Regions from separate parts of the Streptomyces sp. NPDC001027 genome, predicted to be linked through region 2. Evidence: riboswitches for the same ligand, from Rfam matches in the RefSeq annotation. Region 2 holds a riboswitch; each other region holds the start of a gene.
The links. Region 2 has a riboswitch for cobalamin ahead of ABT300_RS38735 (ribonucleoside-diphosphate reductase subunit alpha). Riboswitches for the same ligand answer to the same signal wherever they lie in the genome.
Positions count from the first base shown of each region.

Region 1: linked by a shared signal. The riboswitch ahead of cobN (cobaltochelatase subunit CobN) and the one ahead of ABT300_RS38735 (ribonucleoside-diphosphate reductase subunit alpha) in region 2 are both predicted to bind cobalamin.
Region 3: linked by a shared signal. The riboswitch ahead of ABT300_RS41040 (ABC transporter substrate-binding protein) and the one ahead of ABT300_RS38735 (ribonucleoside-diphosphate reductase subunit alpha) in region 2 are both predicted to bind cobalamin.

Region 1 is NZ_JBEPBI010000346.1:707-4,892, forward strand. It holds gene ABT300_RS40125 (precorrin-8X methylmutase) at 1-459, opposite strand, end outside; gene cobG (precorrin-3B synthase) at 456-1,742, opposite strand; cobalamin riboswitch at 1,788-1,939, shown strand; gene cobN (cobaltochelatase subunit CobN) at 1,974-4,186, shown strand, end outside.
Region 2 is NZ_JBEPBI010000303.1:1,631-5,816, reverse strand. It holds gene ABT300_RS38745 (NACHT domain-containing protein) at 1-1,246, opposite strand, end outside; gene ABT300_RS38740 (GNAT family N-acetyltransferase) at 1,389-1,895, shown strand; cobalamin riboswitch at 1,948-2,083, shown strand; gene ABT300_RS38735 (ribonucleoside-diphosphate reductase subunit alpha) at 2,209-4,186, shown strand, end outside.
Region 3 is NZ_JBEPBI010000380.1:37-4,222, reverse strand. It holds gene ABT300_RS41050 (ABC transporter ATP-binding protein) at 1-279, opposite strand, end outside; gene ABT300_RS41045 (FecCD family ABC transporter permease) at 276-1,340, opposite strand; gene ABT300_RS41040 (ABC transporter substrate-binding protein) at 1,337-2,377, opposite strand; cobalamin riboswitch at 2,468-2,593, opposite strand; partial or broken gene ABT300_RS41035 (serine/threonine-protein kinase) at 2,976-4,186, shown strand, end outside.

The sequences.
Region 1 (4,186 bases), on a different contig from region 2:
GGTGGGCGCGTTGCCGACGGCGACCACCGAGCCCTCGAGCCGGTCCCGCCACAGCTCCAGCGCGGCGGCGGTGCGCGTGGTGCCGAGCCGCGCGGCAAGGTCCGGCACGCTCGGGTCGGACAGCGTGCACAGCACGTCGTTCTCGGCGGGCAGCCTCCGTCGGGTGACGCCGCTGGCCACCATCTGCACATCGGTGAAGACGGGCGCGCCGGCCCGCAGCGCCTCGCGGGCGCGGGCGACGACGGACGGCGTGTACGCCAGGTCCCGTACGAGGTCGACCATCCCGCAGGCGTGGATCATCCGGACCGCGACCTGGCTGACGTCGGCGGGCAGTCCTTCGAGGTCGGACTCCGCGCGGATGGTGGCGAAGGACCGGCGGTAGATGACCGCACCGTCCTTCTCGTAGTCGTAGCTGCTCACGGTGTTCGTCTCGCTGCTCTCGATGGTGGTACGGCTCATGAGGTGATCGCCGCCAGGGCGGCGGCGAGGTGGTCGGGGTCGGTCATCGCTGCGGCGCCCGTCGGACGGCCCGACCGCACGGCGGTCAGCCGGTAGCCGCCGTCCGCGGAGGCGACCACGTCGATCCGGTCGCCGTGTGGGTGTCCGCAACGCCGTTCGCAGCCGGACCAGTACAGCGGGAGGGGGCAGGCGCCGGCCGCGTCGACAGTGTCGGCCGCGTCGGCCCGGACGTCGGCGTGGGATTTGCCACACCCGGGCCGCCCGACGCACGCGCCGACGCGCGGCCACGGCGAGTCCGGATCGGTGACGAGTCCGGCGGCGGCGAGCCGCGCGAGGGACTCGGCCCGCTGCCGAGGGTCCCGGCCCGGCGCGGGGACGACGACTCCGCGCCACGGGGTCAGCCGCAGCTCGGTCTCGGCGACCCGCGTCAACTCCCGCCACTGGCGGGCGGAGAGCCGCCCGAGGGGCACGTGCGCGGACAGGGCGTCGCCGACGACGCCGGGCGCGGGCCCCTGCGCGTCGGGGACGGGGGCGACCTCCGTCAGGGACGACCCGCCGATGCCTTCGGCGGCCAGGCGGCGGCGGACCCGCTCGGCCAGCACGCCCTCGGGCAGGGTGAGTTCGGCCACCCGCCAGACTCCGCCGCCGGACTCCCGGACGGCCCGCAGGAACGTCTCGGCCGCCAGCAGCGCCGCCCGTGGCGCGTCCCGCGCGGACACCCGCACCGCACCCGGAGCGAGCACCGCACCGTCGCCGGTCGCCCGCAGCGTCACGTCGGCGCCGAGCCCGGCCACGTCCCCGCGCCCGTCGTCCAGGGCGAACAGGAACCGGCCCGACAACTCCCGCGCCGGCCCGCTCGCGCACAGCGCCGCGTCGAGCTCCGACAGCCAGGGCCGGACATCGCGCAGGCCGCGTCCGTCGAGGCCGGACAGCGGCGAGGCGACGATGTTGCGCACCCGCTCGTGTCCGGGGGAGGGCAGCAGCCCGGCCGCCGCCAGCAGGTCGGCGAGCTCCGCGCCGCAGCCGTCCGCGAGGCCCCGCAGCTGCACGTTGCCGCGCGAGGTCAGATGGATCTCCCCGTCGCCCAGCCGCCCGGCCGCCTCGCCCAGCGCCTCGGCCTGACGGACGCTCAGCACCCCGCCCGGCACCCGGACCCGGGCCAGCGCCCCGTCGTCCGCCGCGTGCAGCCGCAAAGCCCCGGGGCAGGCGTCACCGCGGTCCCGTGAGACCGCTGTGGCCTGGGACGTTGGACGGAGGTCAGCCGAGGACATGGCGGCGAGCATACCCACGTCCACCTGGGAGGTATGCCTGTGCCCTCTTCCCCCGCCCCTTACTATGCTGGCGGTGGATCATCCGGTCCGCCATCGCCACGACGGCGACAGGGGAGGAAGCCCGGTGCGAATCCGGCGCGGTCCCGCCACTGTGAGCCCGGCCCTCAGAAGCCGGGTGAGTCAGGAACTCCCGCCGTCCGACACCGCCCGGGGCGCGGACACCCCGAGGAAGGCCGACGCCCCATGATCCTGCTGCTGTCGACGTCCGACACCGACCTGCTGAGCGCCCGAGCCGCCGCCGGCCCGGTCCCGTACTGCTTCGCCAACCCGGCCCGGCTCGTCCTCGACGACCTCCCCGCGCTCCTCGACGGCGCCGACCTCGTCGTCGTACGCCTCCTCGGCGGGGTGCGCGCCTGGCAGGACGGCCTCGACCTGCTGCTCGCCGACGGCCGCCCGGTCGTCGTCCTGACCGGTGAACAGGCCCCCGACGCCCAGCTGATGGCCGCCTCCACGGTCCCCGTCGGCATCGCCGCCGAGGCCCACGCCTATCTCGCCCACGGCGGCCCCGCCAACCTGGAGCAGCTCGCCCGGTTCCTCTCCGACACGGTCCTGCTCACCGGCCACGGCTTCGACGCCCCGGCGTCCGCCCCCACCTGGGGTCCGCTGGAGCGGCCGGCGCCGGCCGGCGCCCCCGGGGCCCCGACCGTCGCCGTGCTCTACTACCGGGCCCATCACATGAGCGGCAACACCGCCTTCGTGCACGCCCTGTGCGACGCCGTCGAGGCGTCCGGCGCCCGGCCGCTCCCGCTGTACGTCGCCTCCCTGCGCGCCCCCGAGCCGGAGCTGATCGAGGAACTGCGCGCCGCCGACGCCATCGTCACCACGGTGCTCGCCGCGGGCGGCACCCGCCCCGCCGACGCCTCGGCGGGCGGCGACGACGAGTCGTGGGACGCGGGCGCGCTGACCTCCCTGGACGTCCCGATCCTCCAGGCGCTGTGCCTGACCTCCTCGCGGACCGACTGGGAGACGAGCGACGAGGGCGTCTCCCCGCTGGACGCGGCAGGACAGATCGCCGTCCCGGAGTTCGACGGCCGGCTGATCACCGTCCCGTTCTCCTTCAAGGAGATCGACGCCGACGGCCTGCCCGCCTATGTCGCCGACCCGGAGCGGGCCGCCCGCGTCGCCGGCATCGCCGTACGCCACGCCCGGCTGCGCCATGTCCCGCCCGCCGACAAGCGTCTCGCGCTGGTGCTCTCCGCCTACCCCACCAAGCACTCCCGCATCGGCAACGCGGTCGGCCTGGACACCCCCGCCAGCGCGGTCGCCCTGCTGCGCCGGCTGCGCGAGGAGGGCTACGACTTCGGGACGGACGCCGAGGTGCCGGGGCTGGCCTCCGGCGACGGCGACGAGCTGATCCGGGCGCTCATCGAGGCGGGCGGCCACGACCAGGGCTGGCTCACCGAGGAGCAGTTGGCGCGCAACCCGGTGCGGATCCCGGCGGCCGACTACCGCCGCTGGTTCGCCGCCCTGCCCGAGGAGCTGCGCTCGGCCGTCGAGGAGCACTGGGGCCCGCCGCCCGGCGAGATGTTCGTCGACCGCAGCCGCAACCCGGAGGGCGACATCGTCCTCGCCGCGCTGCGCTTCGGCAACCTGCTGATCCTGATCCAGCCCCCGCGCGGCTTCGGCGAGAACCCGATCGCCATCTACCACGACCCGGACCTGCCGCCCTCGCACCACTACCTGGCCGCCTACCGCTGGATCGCCGCGCGGGCCGAGGACGGCGGCTTCGGCGCGGACGCGATGATCCACCTCGGCAAGCACGGCAACCTGGAGTGGCTGCCCGGCAAGAACGCCGGCCTGTCCGCCGCCTGCGGTCCCGACGCCGCCCTCGGCGACCTCCCCCTGGTCTACCCCTTCCTGGTCAACGACCCGGGCGAGGGCACCCAGGCCAAGCGCCGCGCGCACGCCACCCTCGTCGACCACCTCGTCCCGCCGATGGCCCGCGCCGACTCCTACGGCGACATCGCGCGGCTGGAGCAACTCCTCGACGAGTACGCCCAGATCTCCTCCATGGACCCGGCGAAGCTGCCGGCGATCCGCGCCCAGATCTGGACCCTCATCCAGGCCGCCAGGCTCGACCACGACCTCGGCCTCGCCGACCGCCCGGACGACGACGGCTTCGACGACTTCCTGCTGCACGTCGACGGCTGGCTCTGTGAGGTCAAGGACGCCCAGATCCGCGACGGCCTGCACGTCCTCGGCAACCCGCCGGCCGACGCCGACCGCGTCAACCTCGTCCTCGCGATCCTGCGCGCCCGCCAGATCTGGGGCGGCGCCACGGCCCTGCCCGGTCTGCGCGAGGCGCTCGGCCTCGACGAGTCGGCCGCGACCCGGGTCACCGCCGACGAGGCGGAGGCCAAGGCCCGCGCCCTGGTCGAGCGGATGGAGGAGCTGGG
Region 2 (4,186 bases):
CCTCACGCAGCTTCCCCTCGCACAGCCCCTCGGCCCACGTCTCCAGCAGCCAGAGCCGCAGGGCGGCGCGGTCGCGGCTGCGGGTGAGGACGCTCGGCGGGTCGTCCTCGGGGCGGTCGTGCTCCAGCAGTCCCCGCCGGTGGAGTTCGCGGGCGATCTGCAGGTAGACCGGCGACTCGGTCACCTCCGCCGTCTCGACGATCCAGTCCACCCGGCGCTCGTCGGTCTCCGGCACGTCCGCCTCGACGAAACGCAGCGCCGCCTCCTCGCTGAGCGGTTCGAGCACCACGATCGCGGCGGAGGTGGTCTCCAGCGGGCTGTGCGGCCGGGAGGCGATGACCAGGGGCAGCTTCTCCTCGCGGGCGCGCTCGATGGCCCGCCGGATGACGTTGTCCCGGTTCTGCTGCCGGCCGTCGTCGAGCAGGGCCTCCTCCAGGCCGTCGGCGAGGACGACCGGCTTGTCGTCGGCGAGGAGTTGCTGCCACACCCGGTCGGTCTTGCTGCGGGCCAGAACGCCCTTGGGCGCCTCCTGGGCGAACCGCTGCCTGGCCAGATGCTCGAAGTTGAGGTCGGCGCCGTCCGTCGCGTCGCGCAGCCTGATCGGCACCGGTACGGCGTTCTGGCGGGCCAGGAGTTCGGTGAGCCGGACGAGGACGGCGGTCTTCCCCGCGCCGACGCCGCCGACGAGCAGATACGGCCGCCGGGTGTCGCGCTCCCGCAGCCGCTCGGCGATGACCTGGGCGATGTCCTCCCGGCCGACGATCTCGCGGGTGTCGTATCCGGCGGTGGGCACCAGCCGGCGCGGATCGCGCAGCGCCTTGGTGAGGTAGCGCCGCTTGGTCCAGCGGTACCACCAGAACAGGAAGAGGGCGGCGGCGATCGAGGCGGCGAGGACCGGTCCGACGAACCGGGAGACGATCTCGAAGCCCTGGTTCTGCTGACGCCACTTCTCGAAGCCGGTCGTGTCGTGGGTGACGAGGATGAACACGCCCTCCCCCACCCAGGCGAGCACCGCGAGCACGGCGACCAGCCAGATCGCCCGGGTGACGTTGGCGTACGAGAGCCATCGGCGCCATTTCTTGGGGCGGGCGACGCCGCGACGGGCCTCCAGACGGATCGTCAGGGAGTGCCAGCGGCCGACGAGGCCGCGTCCGAAGCTGGTTCCCGCGCGCCGGAAGGGCAGGGTGGCCATCGGCGCGTCGCGCGGTCGCTCCTTGCCGGGCGGATGGCGGACGACCCTCGTCATGGCGTTCTCCTTGCGCGTTCCGGGACGGATTCCCCGGTACGGAGGACCCGCGGGGCAGAGGATCGACGCGGCGCCGACGGCTCCTTCCATGGAATCACTCCCGACGGCCTGCGCAACCCGGGCGTCCGGCAGACTCGGGGCCATGGACATCGCGATACGGCGGGCCGCGCCCGGCGAGTACCGGGCCCTCGGTGACATCACCGCGCAGGCCTATCTCCAGGACGGGCTCCTCGACTTCGGTGAGGAGGACGCGTATCTGCCGGTGCTGAAGGACGTCGCCGCGCGGGCGGCCGCCGCCGAGGTGCTGGTGGCCGTGGACGGCGACCGGCTCCTCGGCGGCGTCACCTTCGTGGCCGGTCCCGGCCCGGTCGCCGACATCGCGCGGCCCGGTGAGGCCGAGATCCGTGCGCTCGCGGTCGCGCACGCGGCCCGCGGCCGGGGCGCCGGCGAGGCGCTCGTGCGGGCCTGCCTGGAACGGGCGCGGGCCACGGAGGGCTGCACGGCCGTCGTCCTGTCGAGCCAGCGCAGCATGCACACCGCACACCGCATCTACGAACGTCTCGGCTTCGTCCGCACACCCGAGCGGGACTGGAATCCCGTGCCGCACCTGGACGACCTCACTCTCCTCACCTATGAGTTGACCCTCTGAAACCATCCCGACACAACATCTGGGGGTGGCGTGACGGGTGAACACAAGATGTATGCTCATGCTCGCTGTCGCTGCAGGGGAATCCGGTGCGAATCCGGAACTGTCCCGCAACGGTGTACTCGCGTGCATCCCTACCCGTATGGGCACGCCTGTTCAGTCCGAGGTCCTGTCGACAGCGCGCCCGGCCGTCCGGTCCGGGTGCCCTGACGTCCGGGCCTCGTGGAGTGGGCCGGTGGACGCGACGCCCCCGCGCGCTCGTGTGCTGCCCCCTGCCCTCCGCCAGGCCCCTTGCCGAGCGAGGGAGAGCCCCCACGTGACCATCGCGCCAGCCGAACCGGCCTCAGTCACCGAGCTGCAGACCGACGGTCCCGGTACCGCGTTGCTGCGGACCCTGACCGAGCTGACCGCCGACCTGCCCGACGCCGACCCCGGCCGGGTCGCGGCCGCCGCGCTGCGCGGCCGGTCTGCGCGGACTGCCTCCGAGATCACCGCGGAGCTGCGCGAGCTGGCCACGGAGGCGGCCGCGGGCCTGATCTCCGAGGACCCCGCCTACTCGAAGCTGGCGGCCCGCCTGCTGACGATCGGCATCGTCGAGGAGGCCGCCTCCCAGGGCGTCACGTCGTTCACCGAGTCGATCGCCGTCGGGCGCCGCGAGGGCCTGATCGCGGACCGCACCGCCGAGTTCGTGCGCGTGCACGCGGCCCGGCTCGACGCGCTGATCGACTCCGCCGCCGACGACCGCTTCGGCTACTTCGGACTGCGCACCCTGCACAGCCGCTACCTGCTGCGGCACCCGATCACCCGCAAGGTCGTCGAGACGCCCCAGCACTTCCTGCTGCGCGTCGCCGCCGGTCTGGCGGAGGACGACACGTCCCGCGCCCTGGACGAGGTCGCCGCGCTGTACCGGCTGATGAGCCGGCTGGACTACCTCCCGTCCTCGCCCACGCTCTTCAACTCCGGCACCCGGCACCCGCAGATGTCGTCCTGCTACCTCCTCGACTCCCCGCTGGACGAGCTGGACTCCATCTACGACCGCTACCACCAGGTGGCCCGGCTGTCGAAGCACGCCGGCGGCATCGGTCTGTCGTACTCCCGCATCCGCAGCCGGGGTTCGCTGATCCGCGGCACCAACGGGCACTCCAACGGCATCGTGCCGTTCCTCAAGACCCTGGACGCCTCGGTCGCCGCCGTGAACCAGGGCGGCCGGCGCAAGGGCGCGGCGGCGGTCTACCTGGAGACCTGGCACTCCGACATCGAGGAGTTCCTGGAGCTGCGGGACAACACCGGCGAGGACGCCCGGCGTACGCACAACCTGAACCTCGCGCACTGGATCCCGGACGAGTTCATGCGCCGGGTCAACGCCGACGAGCCGTGGTCGCTGTTCTCCCCGGCCGACGTGCCCGAGCTGGTCGATCTGTGGGGCGACGAGTTCGACGCGGCCTACCGCAGGGCCGAGGCCGCCGGTCTGGCCAAGAAGACCATCCAGGCCCGCGACCTGTACGGCCGCATGATGCGCACGCTCGCGCAGACCGGCAACGGCTGGATGACGTTCAAGGACGCGGCCAACCGCACCGCCAACCAGACGGCCGAGCCGGGCCATGTCGTGCACTCCTCCAATCTCTGCACGGAGATCCTGGAGGTCACGGACGACGGCGAGACCGCGGTGTGCAACCTGGGCTCGGTGAACCTGGGCGCGTTCGTCGACACGACGAACGGCGACATCGACTGGGAGCGGCTGGACGAGACGGTCCGCACCGCGGTCACGTTCCTGGACCGCGTCGTCGACGTCAACTTCTACCCGACCGAGCAGGCGGGCCGCTCCAACGCGCGCTGGCGTCCGGTCGGGCTGGGCGCGATGGGCCTCCAGGACGTCTTCTTCAAGCTGCGGCTGCCCTTCGACTCGCCCGAGGCCAAGGCGCTGTCCACCCGCATCGCCGAGCGCGTGATGCTCGCCGCCTACGAGGCCTCCGCGGACCTCGCCGAGCGGAGCGGCCCGCTGCCGGCCTGGGAGAAGACCCGCACGGCCAGGGGCGTGCTGCACCCGGACCACTACGGCGTCGAGTTCGCCTGGCCCGAGCGCTGGGCGGCGCTGCGCGAGCGGATCGCCTCGACGGGGCTGCGCAACTCCCTGCTGCTCGCCATCGCGCCCACCGCCACCATCGCCTCCATCGCGGGCGTGTACGAGTGCATCGAGCCGCAGGTGTCGAACCTGTTCAAGCGCGAGACGCTGTCCGGCGAGTTCCTCCAGGTCAACTCGTACCTGGTGCAGGAGCTCAAGGAGCTCGGCGTGT
Region 3 (4,186 bases), on a different contig from region 2:
GTCGGCCTGTTGCTCGACGACGGCGACCCGCCGGGCGACCGCCCGCCGCCCGACCTGCGTCAGCGGACGGCCGTCGAGGGTGACCACGCCCGAGGCGGGGGCGAGGACGCCCGCGAGCAGCCGCAGCAGCGTGGACTTGCCGGAACCGTTCGGGCCGAGCAGACCGGTGACGGTTCCCGGGCGCAGCGCGAGACCGACTCCGTCGAGGATCAGCGAACCGCCCGCCGTGTAGGCGAGGCGGTCGCCGCGCAGGCCGGCGCCCTCGGCGGTCCCCGTCATCGCGCGCTCCTGGTCCGGTACAGCACGAGGACGAACGCCGGGACGCCGATCAGCGAGGTCACCACGCCCACCGGCACCTCCTGCGGGTCCAGGACGGTGCGGGCGAGGGTGTCCACCCACACCAGGAAGACCGCCCCCGCCAGGGCGGTGGCCGGCAGCAGCCGGGTGTGTCCGGGACCGGTCAGGGCCCGGGCCGCGTGCGGGAGCACGAGTCCGACGAAGCCGATCGCCCCCGCCGAACTGACCAGCGTGGCCGTCAGCAGGGCGGTGGCGCAGAGCAGGACCAGCCGGGTGCGGGCCACGTGCACGCCCAGCGACGCGGCCGCGTCCTGCCCGAACGCGAAGGCGTCCAGCGTCGTCGCGTACCCCGCGCACACCAGCAGCACCCCGACCAGCACCGCCCCGCCCGCCCCCACGTCCGCCCAGCCGGCCCCGCTGAGCGAGCCGAGCAGCCAGAACAGGACGCCGCGGGTGGTCTCGGCGTCGGCGCTCGTCATGACGACGAACGAGGTGAGCGCCGAGAACAACTGCATCGCCGCCACCCCGGCGAGCACCACCCGGTCCGTGGCGCCGCCCAGCGTGTGACTGAGCAGCAGCACCAGCGCGAAGGAGACCGCCGCACCGAGGAACGCGCCCCCGGACACCGACAGGGCCCCGCCGCCCGCGCCGAGCACGACCACCACGACCGCGCCGGTCGAGGCGCCGGAGGAGATCCCGAGGACGAACGGGTCGGCGAGCGGGTTGCGCAGCAGGGACTGCATCACCGCCCCGCACACGGCGAGCCCGGCTCCGCACACCGCGGCCAGCAGCGTGCGCGGCAGCCGCAGATTCCACACGATGCCGTCCCGCAACGGCGTCAACCCGGTTTCGGCGAGGCCGAGATGGGCGGCCACCGTGGACAACACGTCCCGGACCGCGATGTCGGCCGGACCGATGGTGATCGCCACGGCGACGGACGCGCACAGCAGCGCGAGCCCGGCCGCCCACAGCAGCACCTGGCGCAGCCCCCGCGCCGCCACCGCCGCAGGAGCGGCGGCGGCCGCCGGGCCGACGGCGGTCATCGCGCGAGGCCGTACGCGCGCAGTGCCGCCGCGACCTTCTCCACGCCCTCGACGGTGCGCACGGTCGGGTTCATCGCCTGCCCGGACAGCAGGACGTACCGCTTCTCGCGCACCGCGGTCATGTTCCGGGTGACCGGGTCGGACTCCAGGAACGCGATCTTCTTGGCCGCGGTCTCGGCCGTCTGCTGCCTGCGGGTCAGATCGCCGATCACGAGGACGTCCGGGTCGCGGTCGGCGACGGTCTCCCAGTTGACCTGCGGCCACTCCTGTTCGGTGTCGTCGAAGACGTTCTTCGCGCCGAGTTCGCGGGTGATGACGCCGGGGGCGCCGCAGCAGCCGGCCAGGTAGGGGGACTGGGAGTTGGCGAACCAGTAGAGGAGTGTGACGTTCTTGGCATCGAGTCCCGAAGCGGCCCTGGCCACCCGGGACTTGAGGTCGGCCACCAGTTCCTCGCCCCGTTTCTCGACGCCGAACACCCGGGCCAGGTCGCGTACTTCGCCGTAGACCGCCTCCATGGTCAGCGGCTTCGTGCGGACGCCGTCGCCGCCGCCGCTGTTGTCCTTGCCCGTGCAGTCGGAGGGGGAGAGATAGGTCGGGATCCCGAGCTTGTCGAACTGGGCACGCGTGGCCACTCCGCCCTTGCCGAGCGTGGAGGCGAACGAGGCGGCCACGAAGTCGGGTTCGGCGTCCAGGACCTTCTCGAAGGAAGGCGCGTCGTCGGCCAGCCGCCTCACCCGGGCATCGGCCTTCTCGAGGCTCCTGGGCAGCGGGTCGGTCCAGGTGGCGGTACCCGCCATCCGGTCCGCGAGCCCGAGGGAGAGCATGATCTCCGTCGTGCCCTGGTTGAGGGAGACCGCCCGCCGAGGGGGCGTGTCGATCCGGACCCGCTGTCCGCAGTTGTCGAGCGTGACCGGCCGGCCGGCCGCGTGGCTGTCGGCGGGACCGTCGGAGGAGGCGGCGGAGCCGCCGCAGCCGGTCGCCAGGAGGGCTCCTGCCAGGAACAGGACGGCAGGAGCGACGGGACGTGCGAACGGCACGGAGTTTCCTTCGGCGTCGAGGGCTCAAGCGCGAAGCCCGGTCGTACGGTGCGCTCCTCCGGCCGGTCTGCGACACCGGAGGCCGCCAGCAGGTCTTCGGACTCGGGGTCACCCGGGCGAGGCGCCTTCCCGGAGCGCATGCGCGTCCAGTGGCCGAAAGCCCCGCCCGTCGCCCTTACCGCTGCGCGTCAGCTCCGGATTCCCACCGGATTCCCTGACCCCCGCGCGCCCCGGGGGCGCGCACGAGTACGACTGGCCTCGGCAAGCTACCACAGGCGTCGAGGGCCCCGACGGGGGTGACCTTCGGCACATCGGAGGTCTTCGGCCCGGTATGTGCTTTCATCGTGCACTTGTTGCTCATCGCGCACTGTTCCCGCAGGGAAAGCACGTGTCACCCGATCTCTGACCGGACGTCATATGAACGCTGCGGAAGCGGAAGACGGCCAGGCACTTACTTCGAGGTGGGTGAACCCGCATGTGAGGACGTGCTCCCGCCCGCCGTTCCAGCGCCTAGTCTGTGGTCCGGACCCCACCGGGCCTTCCCCGCAGCCTGGGCGGGATCTCAGCCCGTCACCACCGAGAACAGGCGGCCGAGGGCATGCAGCCACTGCGTCCAGAAGACCCCGAGCAACTCGGGCCGTATCGGCTCCTGGCCCGGCTCGGTGCGGGCGGCATGGGCCGGGTCTATCTCGCGCGGTCGTGGGCCGGCCGCGTCGTCGCCGTCAAGGTGATCCGTCCGGAGATGGCGGACGACGACAACTTCCGCATCCGTTTCCGGCGGGAGGTGGCGGCCGCGGCGGCGGTCGGCGGCCCCTACACGGCGCACGTGGTGGACGCCGCTCCGGACGACGAGACGCCCTGGCTCGCCACCGACCATGTGCCCGGCCCCACCCTGGCCGAGGCGGTCGCCGCGCACGGGCCGCTGCCGGTGGAGACGGTGCTCGCACTGGGCGCGGGCGTGGCCGAGGCGTTGACCGCCGTGCACGCCGAAGGGCTCGTGCACCGTGACCTCAAACCGTCCAACGTGCTGCTCGCGGCGGACGGCCCGCGGGTCATCGACTTCGGCATCGTGCGCGCCCGCGACGGCTATGAACTCACCGGTTCCGGCACCCTGTTCGGCTCTCTCGACTACATGTGCCCGGAGCAGGCCACCGGCGATCCGATGGGCCCGGAGGGCGACGTCTTCTGCCTCGGGTCGGTGCTCGCGTTCGCCGCGTCCGGGCGCTCGCCGTTCGGCGGGGCGGTGGGCGCTGCGCTGCTCTACCAGGTGGCGCACGGATCGCCCGACCTGAGCCTGGTGCCCGAACCGCTGGACAAGATCATCAGCCTCTGTCACGCCAAGGACCCGGCCCTGAGGATCCACCCCGACCGGCTCTCCGCGGCCTGCGCTCCCGGCGGCGCCGAACAGGTGCTGACGGACGGCTGGCTGCCGGCGCCCGTCGCCGCCATGGTCGCCTCCCACCAGGCGGCCGTGCGGGAGCTGGACCGCCCCGTGCCGCCGGACCCGGTCTCGCGGCCCGGAGGCTTCGCGCCGCCGGCGCCGGCCGAGGAGCCCGTCGCCGGGCCGTCCGGACCTGCCGGGCACAGGGCCGCCCACCCGGCCGTCGAGCGGCCGACGCACGGCACTCCCGAAAGCGACTGCGAAAGCGCAGGGGGAGGTGCGGGCGGGGGCGGAGGCAGAAACGGAAACAGCAAGAAAGACGTGGACGGAAGCGGAGTCGGTAACGGAGTCGGTAACGGCAGAGGAAACGTAAGCGGAGTCGGAGGCCGCGGCCGGGGCGCCGGCGTAGCGGCTGCGGCAGCAGGCGC